DNA from 2 places in the Stenotrophomonas sp. YJH_SMC_122 genome. Region 2 is predicted to be linked to the other one. Evidence: riboswitches for the same ligand, from Rfam matches in the RefSeq annotation. Region 2 holds a riboswitch; the other holds the start of a gene.
The links. Region 2 has a riboswitch for thiamine pyrophosphate ahead of thiC (phosphomethylpyrimidine synthase ThiC). Riboswitches for the same ligand answer to the same signal wherever they lie in the genome.
Positions count from the first base shown of each region.

Region 1: it holds a riboswitch for thiamine pyrophosphate, as region 2 does, so the genes downstream of both, AC5P66_RS04610 (TonB-dependent receptor) here and thiC (phosphomethylpyrimidine synthase ThiC) in region 2, are expected to answer to the same signal.

Region 1 is NZ_JCAFST010000002.1:232,496-238,022, forward strand. It holds gene AC5P66_RS04600 (hypothetical protein) at 1-170, shown strand, start outside; gene pnuC (nicotinamide riboside transporter PnuC) at 230-799, opposite strand; gene AC5P66_RS04610 (TonB-dependent receptor) at 808-2,997, opposite strand; TPP riboswitch at 3,068-3,163, opposite strand; gene AC5P66_RS04615 (phosphotransferase enzyme family protein) at 3,207-4,331, opposite strand; gene AC5P66_RS04620 (glycine zipper 2TM domain-containing protein) at 4,461-4,868, opposite strand; gene AC5P66_RS04625 (response regulator) at 5,295-5,527, opposite strand, start outside.
Region 2 is NZ_JCAFST010000016.1:44,773-50,299, forward strand. It holds gene thiC (phosphomethylpyrimidine synthase ThiC) at 1-1,740, opposite strand, end outside; TPP riboswitch at 1,823-1,924, opposite strand; gene AC5P66_RS18190 (BCCT family transporter) at 2,149-3,726, shown strand; gene ggt (gamma-glutamyltransferase) at 4,249-5,527, opposite strand, start outside.

The DNA of each region.
Region 1 (5,527 bases), on a different contig from region 2:
GCGTGTGGATCGCGGCGGATGGCCGTATTTCGAAACTGGAATTCGACAGCCTGGGTGACGCCCAGGTCGACGCCGACCTGCGCGCGACGCTGCAGGCCGGCCCGCTGCAGGCGGGACCGCCGGCGGACATGCGCCAGCCGCTGCGGCTGGGTTTGGCCCTGACCCCGTAGATCCACGCCATGCGTGGATGGCGCGCCGATTGTCAGCAACAGCCACGCATGGCGCGGCTCTACCGCGTTGCCACCTGCGGTTCACGCGCGGCCGCGCTCCATGCGCGCAGGCCGAACACGGCCAGACCGAGGAAGAACACGTACAGCGCGGCGGTCACGTGCAGCGACTTGAACAGGTAGGCGCCCACGTAGACCACGTCCACGGCGATCCATACCCACCAGCAGGCGACGTGGCGGCGTGCCTGCCACCACTGGCCGACCAGGCTCAGCGCGGTCAGCATCGCGTCCAGCCACGGCAGCGCGGCATCGGTGAAGCTGTGCATGCCGGCGCCCAGCGTCACGCCGCCGCACAGGCCGATGGCCAGGTCACGCAAGAGCTTGCCTCGCGCCAGCGGCACGATGCGGATGCTGCCCTCATCGGCGGCGTGCTGGCGCCAGTTGAGCCAGCCGTAGATCAGGAAACCACCGAAGGCAACCTGCAGCAGGGTGTCCGAGTACAGCTTGGCCTCGGCGAACACCAGGCCATACAGCATGACCGACAGCAGGCCCACCGGCCATGCAGACAGCCGGCGGCGGGCCATCAGCCAGACGCCGAGGACGCTGCACAGCGCGGCGGTCCACTCGAGCACGACGCCGTTCACAGCGCGAACGTCACCGACAGGCGCGCCTGTCGCGGTGCGCCGGGGAACAGGTAGTAGTCACCGCCGCTGCTGCCGGTATCGCGCCAGTAGAAACGGTTGAACACGTTGTCCACCGACAGGTTCCAGGTCACGGCGCGCTCGTGCAGCCGGTGCTGGAAACGCAGGCCGGCATCGAACACCGAGTAGTCCGGCGCGCGTACGGCGCCGTCGGCGCGTGCCACGTTGGCACCGGCATAGCGCCACCCGCCAGTGACATCCAGGCCCTGCACGAACGGCAGCGCATAGGCCACGTGCACGCTGGCACGCACCTTCGGCACGTTCACCAGCTGATGACCCTCATAGGCCGGCGTGCCGGTGTCGCGCGCGCGCGCCTGCAGCACGCTGGCACTGGCGACGATCTGCAGTGCATCCGTCAGCTGGCCGTTGGCGGTCAACTCCAGGCCGGTGTGGGTCTGGGTGCCTTCCTCGACGAAGGTGTAACCCACGTCGCTGCTGTCCGGCTTGGCGTACTGGTACGGCTGCGAAATGCGGAACACCGCCGCGCCCAGGGTCAGCGCTTCGACCGGCACGTACTTCAGGCCCACTTCCAGCTGCCGCGACTGTACCGACGGCAGGAAGGTGTCGGCGTTGCTGGTCCAGAACGGCGCTTCCTGGCCCAGCGAAATGCCGCGCACGTAACTGGCGTAGGCGTTGAGCTGGTCGGTGGCTTTCCACACCACCGCGGTCTGTGGCAGGAAGCGCGACAGGCGGCTGTGCCGCTGCGGGGTGCCGCGCTTGTCATAGGCGCGCTCATCCAGGCGGACGAAGCGGCCACCGGCCAGCCACTGCCAGTCGTCACCGAAGCTGATCCGGTCCAGCACGAAGAACGCGGTCTGGCGGCTGTCCAGGCGACGTGCGGACGGGCCCGGCATCTTCGGCGACGGCGCGAACACCGGCACCGGTGCGTCGTGGATGTTGGTGGTGCCAACGTACTCGTTGACGCTCGGGCGCCTGTCCACGGTGCGGCGGAAGTAGTCGGCCCCGATGGTCAGCTGGTGGCCGACGCTGCCGGTCTCGAAGCGGCCACGCAGTTCGGCACGAGCCTGCTGGTTGCGGCGCGTGTCGTCCGGACTGCGGTAGTCGTAGATGTCATAGTCGCCGTTCGGCGCGAAGTAGTTGCCCGGCACGCTGCCGTCGGCACATTGCGCGGCGTAGTAGCAGCCGTAGGCGAAGGCGACGTTGTCATCGATCACCGAACGGCTGTGGCCCACCGATACACGTGATTGCCAAGCGTCGTTGAAGTCGTAGGTATGCAGCGCGGTGATGTTGGTGCTGGCGATATCCACCGGCCGCTGCCACGGCTGGTAGCCGAGCAGGTGCTCGCGGTCGACGCCGCGCGGCAGGTCACGTGCGCCCAGCAGCTGGTAGCCGGACACCGAACGTTGCGAACTGGTCTGGTAATTGGCGTCCACCTCCAGCTTGCCGCGTTCGCCGATCAGCCAGTCGGCGGCCAGCGAGTAGAAGTTGCGGCGGCCATCGGCATGCTCGACATAGGAATTGCTGGAGTCCCATGCGGCATTCAGGCGCAGGCCGAAGCGCGGGGTGATCCAGTGGCCGACATCGACGGCGACGTAGCGCGAGCCTTCCGAATCGGTACCGAGCGTGGCGGTGCGCACTTCGGCCGGGCGCTTGCCGATGTAGTTGATGATTCCGCCCGGCGCCATCACGCCTGCCGCCAGGCCGGCTTCACCCTTGAGGATCTCCACCGACTGCACGTTCTCCAGCGCCAGGCGTTGCTCGCCGGCGATGGACAGCCCATTGAAGCGGTAGCCGGTGGCGGCGTCCAGGGCGAAGCCGCGGATGGCGACGTTCTGGTAGTAGCCCACCGGCGCGTAGGCATCACCCAGCGAGGCATCATTGCTGGCCAGCTCGGACAGCGAACGTAGCTGGCGGCGGTCGAGATAGTCGCGCTCGAGCACATTCACCGAAGCCGGCGTGTCCTTCCACGAACCGCCACCGAAGGCGTTCACGCGCGAGGTATCGGCCTTCGGTTTGCCGGCCTGCACGCGCACCGCTGCCAGTTCGGTCGGTGAGCGTTCGGCGCCGATGGCGGCCGCATCGGTGGTGGCCTCGGCCTCGCTGGCATGTAGCGGGAGCGCGGCACAGAGGGCGAGGGAGAGCACGGTGGGGCGCAGGCAGCGGTTCATTCGGTTCGTCTTCGGCCAACAAGGGAGACGAAGCGACGGCGCGCAGGTGCACCGGCCCAGGATGGGGGTGTGGCTGCGGCTCAAAGCTCCCTACGCCGGTGCAAACCGGATCAGGTTCCAAGGGACTCTCTCAGCCTGGCAGATCCAGGCACCCCCGCTTCAGGTGACCATTTCACTACAAATGGTACGGATTTGCGAGCCGGTGCCCTTCAGGCTGCCGCGTGCAGCGCGTTGAGCAGTGCCTGCCCTGGCGCGCTGTGGAACCACGCCGGATGCCCCAGCATGAAGGGTTGCCACGCCACATCGGCATTGGCGGTCGAGCCGGTGACGCCCTCGAAATACTCCACTTCGGACAGTGCGAAGTCGAAATGCACCATCGGCAGCAGGTCGGCCAGCAGGTGCACGCGTGCCGCCGACAGCGGCAGCACCTGGCGGTAGCCATCGAGCAGCGCCAGCGCGATATCGATGCGCACTGCCTCCATGCCGCGCGCCAGTTCCAGCCATGCCACGGCGTTGCGCTCGATTGCGGTGGCGAGGTCGAACAGTGCGCTGGTGGGCGAGGTCAGGCCGAAATCCAGCACGGTGCTGACCTGCCCGTCGCGCCACAGCAGGTTGGAGACATGCCAGTCGTTGTGCGCCCACAGCCGTGGTTCGTCGTGCAGGCGCTCGGCCAGTCCCGTGTGCCACGGCAGCACGTCACGCCGCAGCTGCGTTTCCCACGGAATGCGCGCGAGATAGCGGGCCAGGCCGGGGCGCTCGTGCAGCCCTGCCTTGATTGCGGCAATCGGATCGTCGGCGCGGATCAGGTCGTCGCGCGCCACCAGCAGATGGGTGCTGCGCTGGGGCGCGTGGTAGCTGGCGGCGGCGCGGTGCAGCTGTGCGAGTGCGCGTCCGGCTTCGCGGGCCTGCGCGACATCGGTCAGCAGCGACCACGACACCGCGTCGCGGTACAGGTCGTCGCCTACGCCGACGTCGTGCAGTTCAAACGTCCATTCGCCGTGCTCGACCGCGGTGTGGCCATCGGTTGCCGCCAGCACCTGCACCACCGGCACGCCGGCAGCGGCGAGATGGGCGATGAAGCGGTGCTCTTCCTCCAGGCAGGCCGCGTTGCGCACGCTGTGGTGATGGCGCTTGATGAACACTGCGCCGCGCGTGCCATCGACGATGGCGGCAGCCGACAGTGGCCGCGGGCTGTGCCAGCGTGGCTGGCTGCCGCTGTCCAGCTGCGAGTAGCGCTGGCGCAGCCATGCGATGTCCGCCGCGCTGATCGGTGGCCAGTCGGCAGCCACCTCGTCGTTGTTGAGGCCCTGCACACGGTGGGAGGAAGACGTCATGCCGCGGCCCGAGAGGGGAAAGTCACATCCAAGGCTGCGCATTCAACGCCATGCGCGCGGCCAACGCAAACGGGCGGGTCATCGACCCGCCCGTCTCTGCCATCGGCAGGGGTACCGCCGCCGTGCCGTTTACCAGCCGCGATGGCGACCGCGGTCGTGGTAGTAGCGGTTGTCGTAGTAACGCTCGCGCTGCCAGCGGCGGTCGTCGCCACGGTCGTAGTAACCGCTGCGGTAGTAGCCACGATCGTAGCGGCGGTCGTAGCGGTTGTCATAGTAACGATTGTCGTAATAACGACGGTCGCGGCGGTCGGAGGTGGTCAGATTGCCGATCGCGCCGCCGGCCACGGCACCACCGACGGTGGCGGCAGGATCACCGTTGGAGAGCAGGTTGCCGGCCACGCCACCGACCACGGCGCCGACCAGGGTGCGCTTGTCCTTCCTCGACATCGCGCTGGCATCGCTGACCACGGCGACACCGGCCACCAGTGCCAGCGCCATCGCCAGACCACGGAAGCTGAGTGTGGAAGTACTGAGCATGATTCGTTCTCCTGTGAGGTGCATGCCACGCTGGGCAGGGAGGGCGCGGGGCGCCCCGGCTGCCGTGATGTCCACGCTGGCGTTCCAACATTGCCGGAACATTGCCTGGCGTATCGAGCGGCTTGCGCATTCATCTAGCGGCAGGTGGCATGAAGCAAGGCTGAAAGCGGCCTCGGCCGCTCAGCTGGCAGAAAGGGAAAAGGCCACGCGGGCGTGGGCCCTCCCTTCTCTGCCAAGGCGTTGGCATGTCAGACGCCCGTCGCTCGCTGGCGGCCCGCGTCTCCACGGTGACGCGGCTGGCGGCCGGACATGAGCCGGGTCGATTCCTTCGACCTCGAATTGAGAACCCACGCCCGTTCATCCTGGTACAGATCCGCAGACCAGCAAGGCGGCCGCCGTTGCCGGGGCGATTATGTGAATCGCGTCTCAGATTTTGCCGTCACGCAGGTAGTCGAACAATTCGGCATCGCCCTTCAACCCCAGCTTGAGCATCGCGTCGCCCTTCTGCCGGCTGATGGTGCTGACGCTCTTGTGCAGCAGCAGCGAGATCTCCTTCACTGTCATGCCGGTGCCGAGCAGGCGCAGCACCTCCACCTCGCGCGGGGACAGCGGCTTGCCGTCACCCTCGCGCATGCGCCAGCTGCCGGCTGCCTCGACCC
Region 2 (5,527 bases):
ACAGAAGTGCGGGCCGCACATCGAGCAGAAGTGGGCCAGCTTGTGCGCATCCTTCGGCAGCGTCTCGTCATGGAACTCCTTGGCCTTCTCCGGATCCAGGCCAAGGTGGAACTGGTCTTCCCAGCGGAACTCGAAGCGCGCCTTGCTCAACGCGTTGTCGCGAACCTGCGCGCCCGGATGGCCCTTGGCCAGGTCGGCTGCATGCGCGGCAATGCGATAAGCCATGATGCCGTCGCGCACGTCCTGGCGATTGGGCAGGCCGAGATGCTCCTTCGGCGTCACGTAACAGAGCATGGCCGTGCCGAACCACCCGATCATCGCCGCGCCGATCGCGCTGGTGATGTGGTCGTAGCCCGGTGCGATATCGGTGGTCAACGGCCCCAGCGTATAGAACGGCGCCTCGCCGCACTCACGCAGCTGCTTGTCCATGTTCTCCTTGATCAGCTGCATCGGCACGTGGCCGGGGCCCTCGATCATGGTCTGCACATCATGCTTCCAAGCGATCTTCGTCAGCTCGCCCAGTGTTTCCAGCTCACCGAACTGCGCGGCGTCGTTGGCGTCGGCGATGCAGCCCGGGCGCAGGCCGTCACCCAGCGAAAAGGTCACGTCATAGGCCTTCATGATTTCGCAGATCTCTTCGAAATGCGTGTACAGGAAATTCTCCTTGTGGTGCGCCAGGCACCACTTGGCCATGATCGAGCCCCCGCGGCTGACGATGCCGGTCACCCGCTTGGCGGTGAGTGGCACGTAGCGCAGCAGCACGCCGGCGTGGATGGTGAAGTAGTCCACGCCCTGCTCGGCCTGCTCGACCAGCGTGTCGCGGAAGATCTCCCAGGTCAGTGCTTCGGCACGGCCGTCAACCTTCTCCAGCGCCTGGTAGATCGGCACCGTACCGATCGCCACCGGCGAGTTGCGGATGATCCACTCGCGGGTTTCATGGATGTGCTTGCCGGTGGACAGGTCCATCACGGTGTCACCGCCCCAGCGGATCGCCCACACCAGTTTCTCTACCTCCTCGGCGATTCCCGAGGAAACGGCGCTGTTGCCGATGTTGGCATTGATCTTGGTCAGGAAGTTGCGGCCGATGATCATCGGCTCGCTTTCCGGATGGTTGATGTTGTTGGGCAGCACCGCGCGGCCGCGCGCGATTTCATCCCGCACGAACTCCGGGGTGATGATCTTCTGGATCGAAGCGCCGAACGCCTCGCCCGGGTGCTGCTGCAGCAGGCCCGCATCGCGGATCGCTTCCAGCCGCTGGTTCTCGCGGATGGCAACGAATTCCATTTCCGGCGTGATGATGCCGCGCCGCGCATAGTGCATCTGGGTGACGTTCGCGCCTGCCCGTGCACGGCGCGGCAGGCTGCGTGCGGGGAAGCGCACGGCAGCGAGCTTGGGGTCGTGCTCGCGATCACGCCCGAACGACGAACTCAGGCCTTCGAGCTGCTCGGTATCGCCACGTTCCTCCACCCAGCCGCGACGCAGTGCCGGCAGACCGGCGGACAGATCGATACGCACGCCCGGATCGGTGTAGGGGCCGGACGTGTCGTAGACCGTGACCGGCGCATTCTCTTCGCCGCCGAACAGCGTCGGGGTGCGGGTCAACGCGATCTCCCGCATCGGCACCTGCAGATCCGGGCGCGAACCGGGCACGTGGATCTTGCGCGAGCCGGGAATGGGCCGGGTCACGGATTCGGAGAGTTGCTGGGCCTGTTGCTGCAGGGCGGAGAGCTGTGCGTTCATCGGGCATCGTCCAGGAAGGTCAGGGACGAAGCGGCGGCGCACTGCGACCGTGCCCGGACGCTCCTTGGGCGGAGTCCGGGAATGGCTGCATTGCAAAGCTTCCCTACGCCGGTATGAGCCGGATCAGGTTCCAAGGGACTGTCTCAACCGCGGCCACATGGCCGCGGTACCCCCGCTTCTTGGCGTGCATTAGAGCATAGACCGCCCGCCTCCGGAGTTGCCCCCAATCGATATTCGTTAACAGAACCATGACGTCGCGTTCAGTAACGTGCACGTCCGTCGCGCTCCAGCGACCGATGCTTCCTTCGCCGCCGACGCGGCCCCTGCCCGGTTCGCGCTGCATGCCGCCGGCCCTTCGCTGCAAGCTCTGCTCGCTCCCCTCAATCCCTTGATCGGAGAAGCTCCTTCATGGTGTTTCGCGTTTCCATCGCACTGGTTCTGCTGCTGGTGCTGCTTGCCGGTATTGCACCCGGCCCCTTCAATACCGTGGTGCAGAGCATCCTCGGTGAACTCATCCGCGGCATCGGCTGGCTGTACCTGCTGGTCGTGTTCCTGGCGCTGGTATTCCTGATGTACCTGGCCTTCGGCCGCTTCGGCAACCTGCGCATCGGCGGCGAAGACGCCGAACCGGAGTTCTCGCGAGCCAGCTGGATGTCGATGCTGTTCGCCGCCGGCATGGGCATCGGCCTGGTGTTCTGGGGCGCCGCCGAGCCCATTTCGCACTTCAGCAAGCCACCGGAAGGGCTTGCTCCGCAAAGCCTGGACGCGGCACGCGCCTCGATGCGCTATGCATTCTTCCACTGGGGCCTGCACCCGTGGGCCATCTACGCGCTGATCGGGCTGGCAATGGCCTGGTTCCAGTTCAACCGCAACGGCCGTGGCCTGGTCAGCGACATGCTGCAGCCGATCATCGGCCGCCACCATCGCGGCTGGATCGGTCGGGTGGTCAACATCGCTGCAGTGGTCGCCACCGCGATCGGTGTCGCGACTACGCTGGGCTTCGGCACCATCCAGATCGCCGCCGGCATCGAGCGCGTGTTCGGCGTGCAGGCTACCGTCCCAGTGCAGATGACCATCATTGCCGTCGCCTTCGTGCTGTATATGGCGTCCACCGCCAGTGGCGTGGAGCGGGGTGTGAAGTGGCTGTCCAATTTCAACCTGGCGTTGGCTGCCCTGCTGGCAGCCATCCTGCTGGTGCTGGGGCCGACCGGCTTCATCTTCGATACGTTCACCACCACGCTGGGCTCCTACCTCAACCAGCTGGTGACGATGAGCCTGCGCATGTCACCTTTCTCCGGCAGCACCTGGGTGGCGGACTGGACAATCTTCTACTGGGCCTGGTGGATCTCGTGGGCACCGTTCGTAGGCTCGTTCATCGCACGCATCTCGCGCGGCCGCAGCGTGCGCGAGTTCGTGATCGGCGTAGTGCTCGCGCCGACGCTGCTGGGCTTCTTCTGGTTCGCGGTATTCGGCGGCACCGCGCTGTGGGCGCAGATCTTCGGCCATGCCGACCTGGTGCAGGCGCTGGGCAATGGCTACGAGACGGTGCTGTTCACGCTGTTCGACAGCATGCCGCTGCCGCTGCTGCTGTCGTGCGTCGCACTGGTACTGCTGATGATCTTCTTCGTAACCTCGGCCGACTCGGCGGTACTGGTTCTGGCCAGCATGTCCACTGACGAAGCAGGCGATCCTCCGTTGAAGCGCAAGCTGGCCTGGGGCATCGCGGTGGCGTTGATCGCAGCGGCGTTGCTGCTGGCCGGCGGCCTGGATGCACTGCAGGGCATGATCACGATTGCGGCGTTGCCATTCGCACTGTTGATGGTGCTGGTGATGGTGTCGCTGTATCGGGTGCTGGACCAGGAATACACGCGCGAGCGGCGGCAGGCGCAGCGCCAGCGGCACATGATCGATGCGTGGATCGCACGCGAGATGGCGGCGCAGGAGGAGACGCAGGCCGAGGCCGCACGCGCGCACGATCAGGATTGAGGGTGTTTTGCAGCCTGCGGCTGCACCGCTTTTTCAGGCAAGGGCCAAGGTCAAATTCAAAGGCGGCTCTGGGTTGCTGCTGGTTGGGTGGGGCGGTGTGGGTGGGCAGGACACGCCGTGAACCCATCCATGGGGGCTCGATGGCGCCATCCATGGCGCCAACGGTCCTGCCCACCCACACCGCCCCACCCCCGACAGTTTCCCGGTAACGGTTGGTTTTCCACGCTTTGCGTGGAAGATGTGTATCGGAAAACAAGAAGGGGTCGGATCCGTTTTCCTTCGGAAAACGGATCCGACCCCAACACACAGCGCGCGGCTGTTGCCTTTGCCTTTGCTCTTGCTCTTCTTTTTTCTTTTCCTGCGGTGACGGACACGGAAACTGTCCGTGGCCAGGCGGGTGGGTTGGCTGGGGGCGTGTGATCTGGCCCCCCGTCAGCGGCCCCCAGACGATCCACCCGCCCGGCTAAGCCCCGTATCACTGCCATCACCGCAGAGGGGGCTCAGCCCGGTGGCCGGGAAACCTCAGTACCCCGCCGCCTGCCCGTCCTTGCGGCTCTCCGAAGCACCGTAGTAAACCCCGGTGTCGGGATCGCGCATGATCGCCTGGTAACCGCCATACGGCCCATCTGCGAACACGATGCGATGCCCCTTGCGCATCAGCGCACGCACTGTTTCATATGGGAAGCCGGTTTCCAGATTCACTTCGCCACCATCGGTCATCGCCGTGGCCTGCCCGGTCGGCTCGGTCGAGCCTTCATGCTGGATGCGCGGTGCGTCACCGGCTTCCTGCAGGTTCATGCCGAAGTCCACCAGGTTCATCACGATCTGCGCATGGCCCTGCGGTTGCATCGCGCCGCCCATCACGCCGAAGCTGGCATACGGCTTGCCACCCTTGGTAATGAAGGCCGGGATGATGGTCTGGAACGGGCGCTTGCCCGGTGCGTAGCCGTTGGGATGGTTCTTCTGCAGCACGAACATCTCGCCGCGGTCCTGCAGGATGAAGCCCAATCCCGGCGGCGCCATGCCGCTGCCCATGCCGCGGTAATTGGACTGGATCAACGACACCATCATGCCGTCGGCGTCGGCCACGGTCATGTAGATCGTGTCGCCTTCCTCCAGTTGCTTCGGTGTGCCCGGCTGCACTTCCTTCAGGGCCTTGTCCATCGAGATCAGCGCACGGCGCTGCGCGGCGTACTCCTTGGAGATCAGCTTCTGCACCGGCGCCGGCTGGAATGCCATGTCGGCGTAGAAGCGCGCACGGTCGGCGAAGGCCAGCTTCTTCGCTTCGACGAACAGGTGCACGTGCTCGGGTGAGCCGAACGGGATCTTCGAGAAATCGTAGCCTTCCAGCACGTTGAGGATCTGCAGCGCAGCGATGCCCTGGCTGTTGGGTGGCAGCTCCCAGACGTCGTAGCCACGGTAGTTGCTGCTGACCGGCTCGACCCATTCACCGTGGTGGTCGGCCATGTCCTGGTAGCTCAGGTAGCCGCCGTTGGCCTTGAAGTAGTCACCGATGGTGCGGGCGATCTCGCCCTTGTAGAAGGCGTCGCGCCCGCCGTCGGCGATCTTCTCCAGGGTGCTGGCCAGGTTCGGGTTCTTCCACATCTCGCCCTTGCGCGGGGCGTGGCCGTTGATCGTGAACTGCTCCTTGAAGCCCGGGTACTGCGACAGCTTGGGCACCGAGCGGTCCCAGTAGTAGGCGATCACCTCGGCCACCGGGTGCCCTTCGCGGGCGTAACGGATGGCCGGCGCCAGGTTGTCGGCCATCGGCTTGCGACCGAAACGGTCGTGCAGGGCGAAC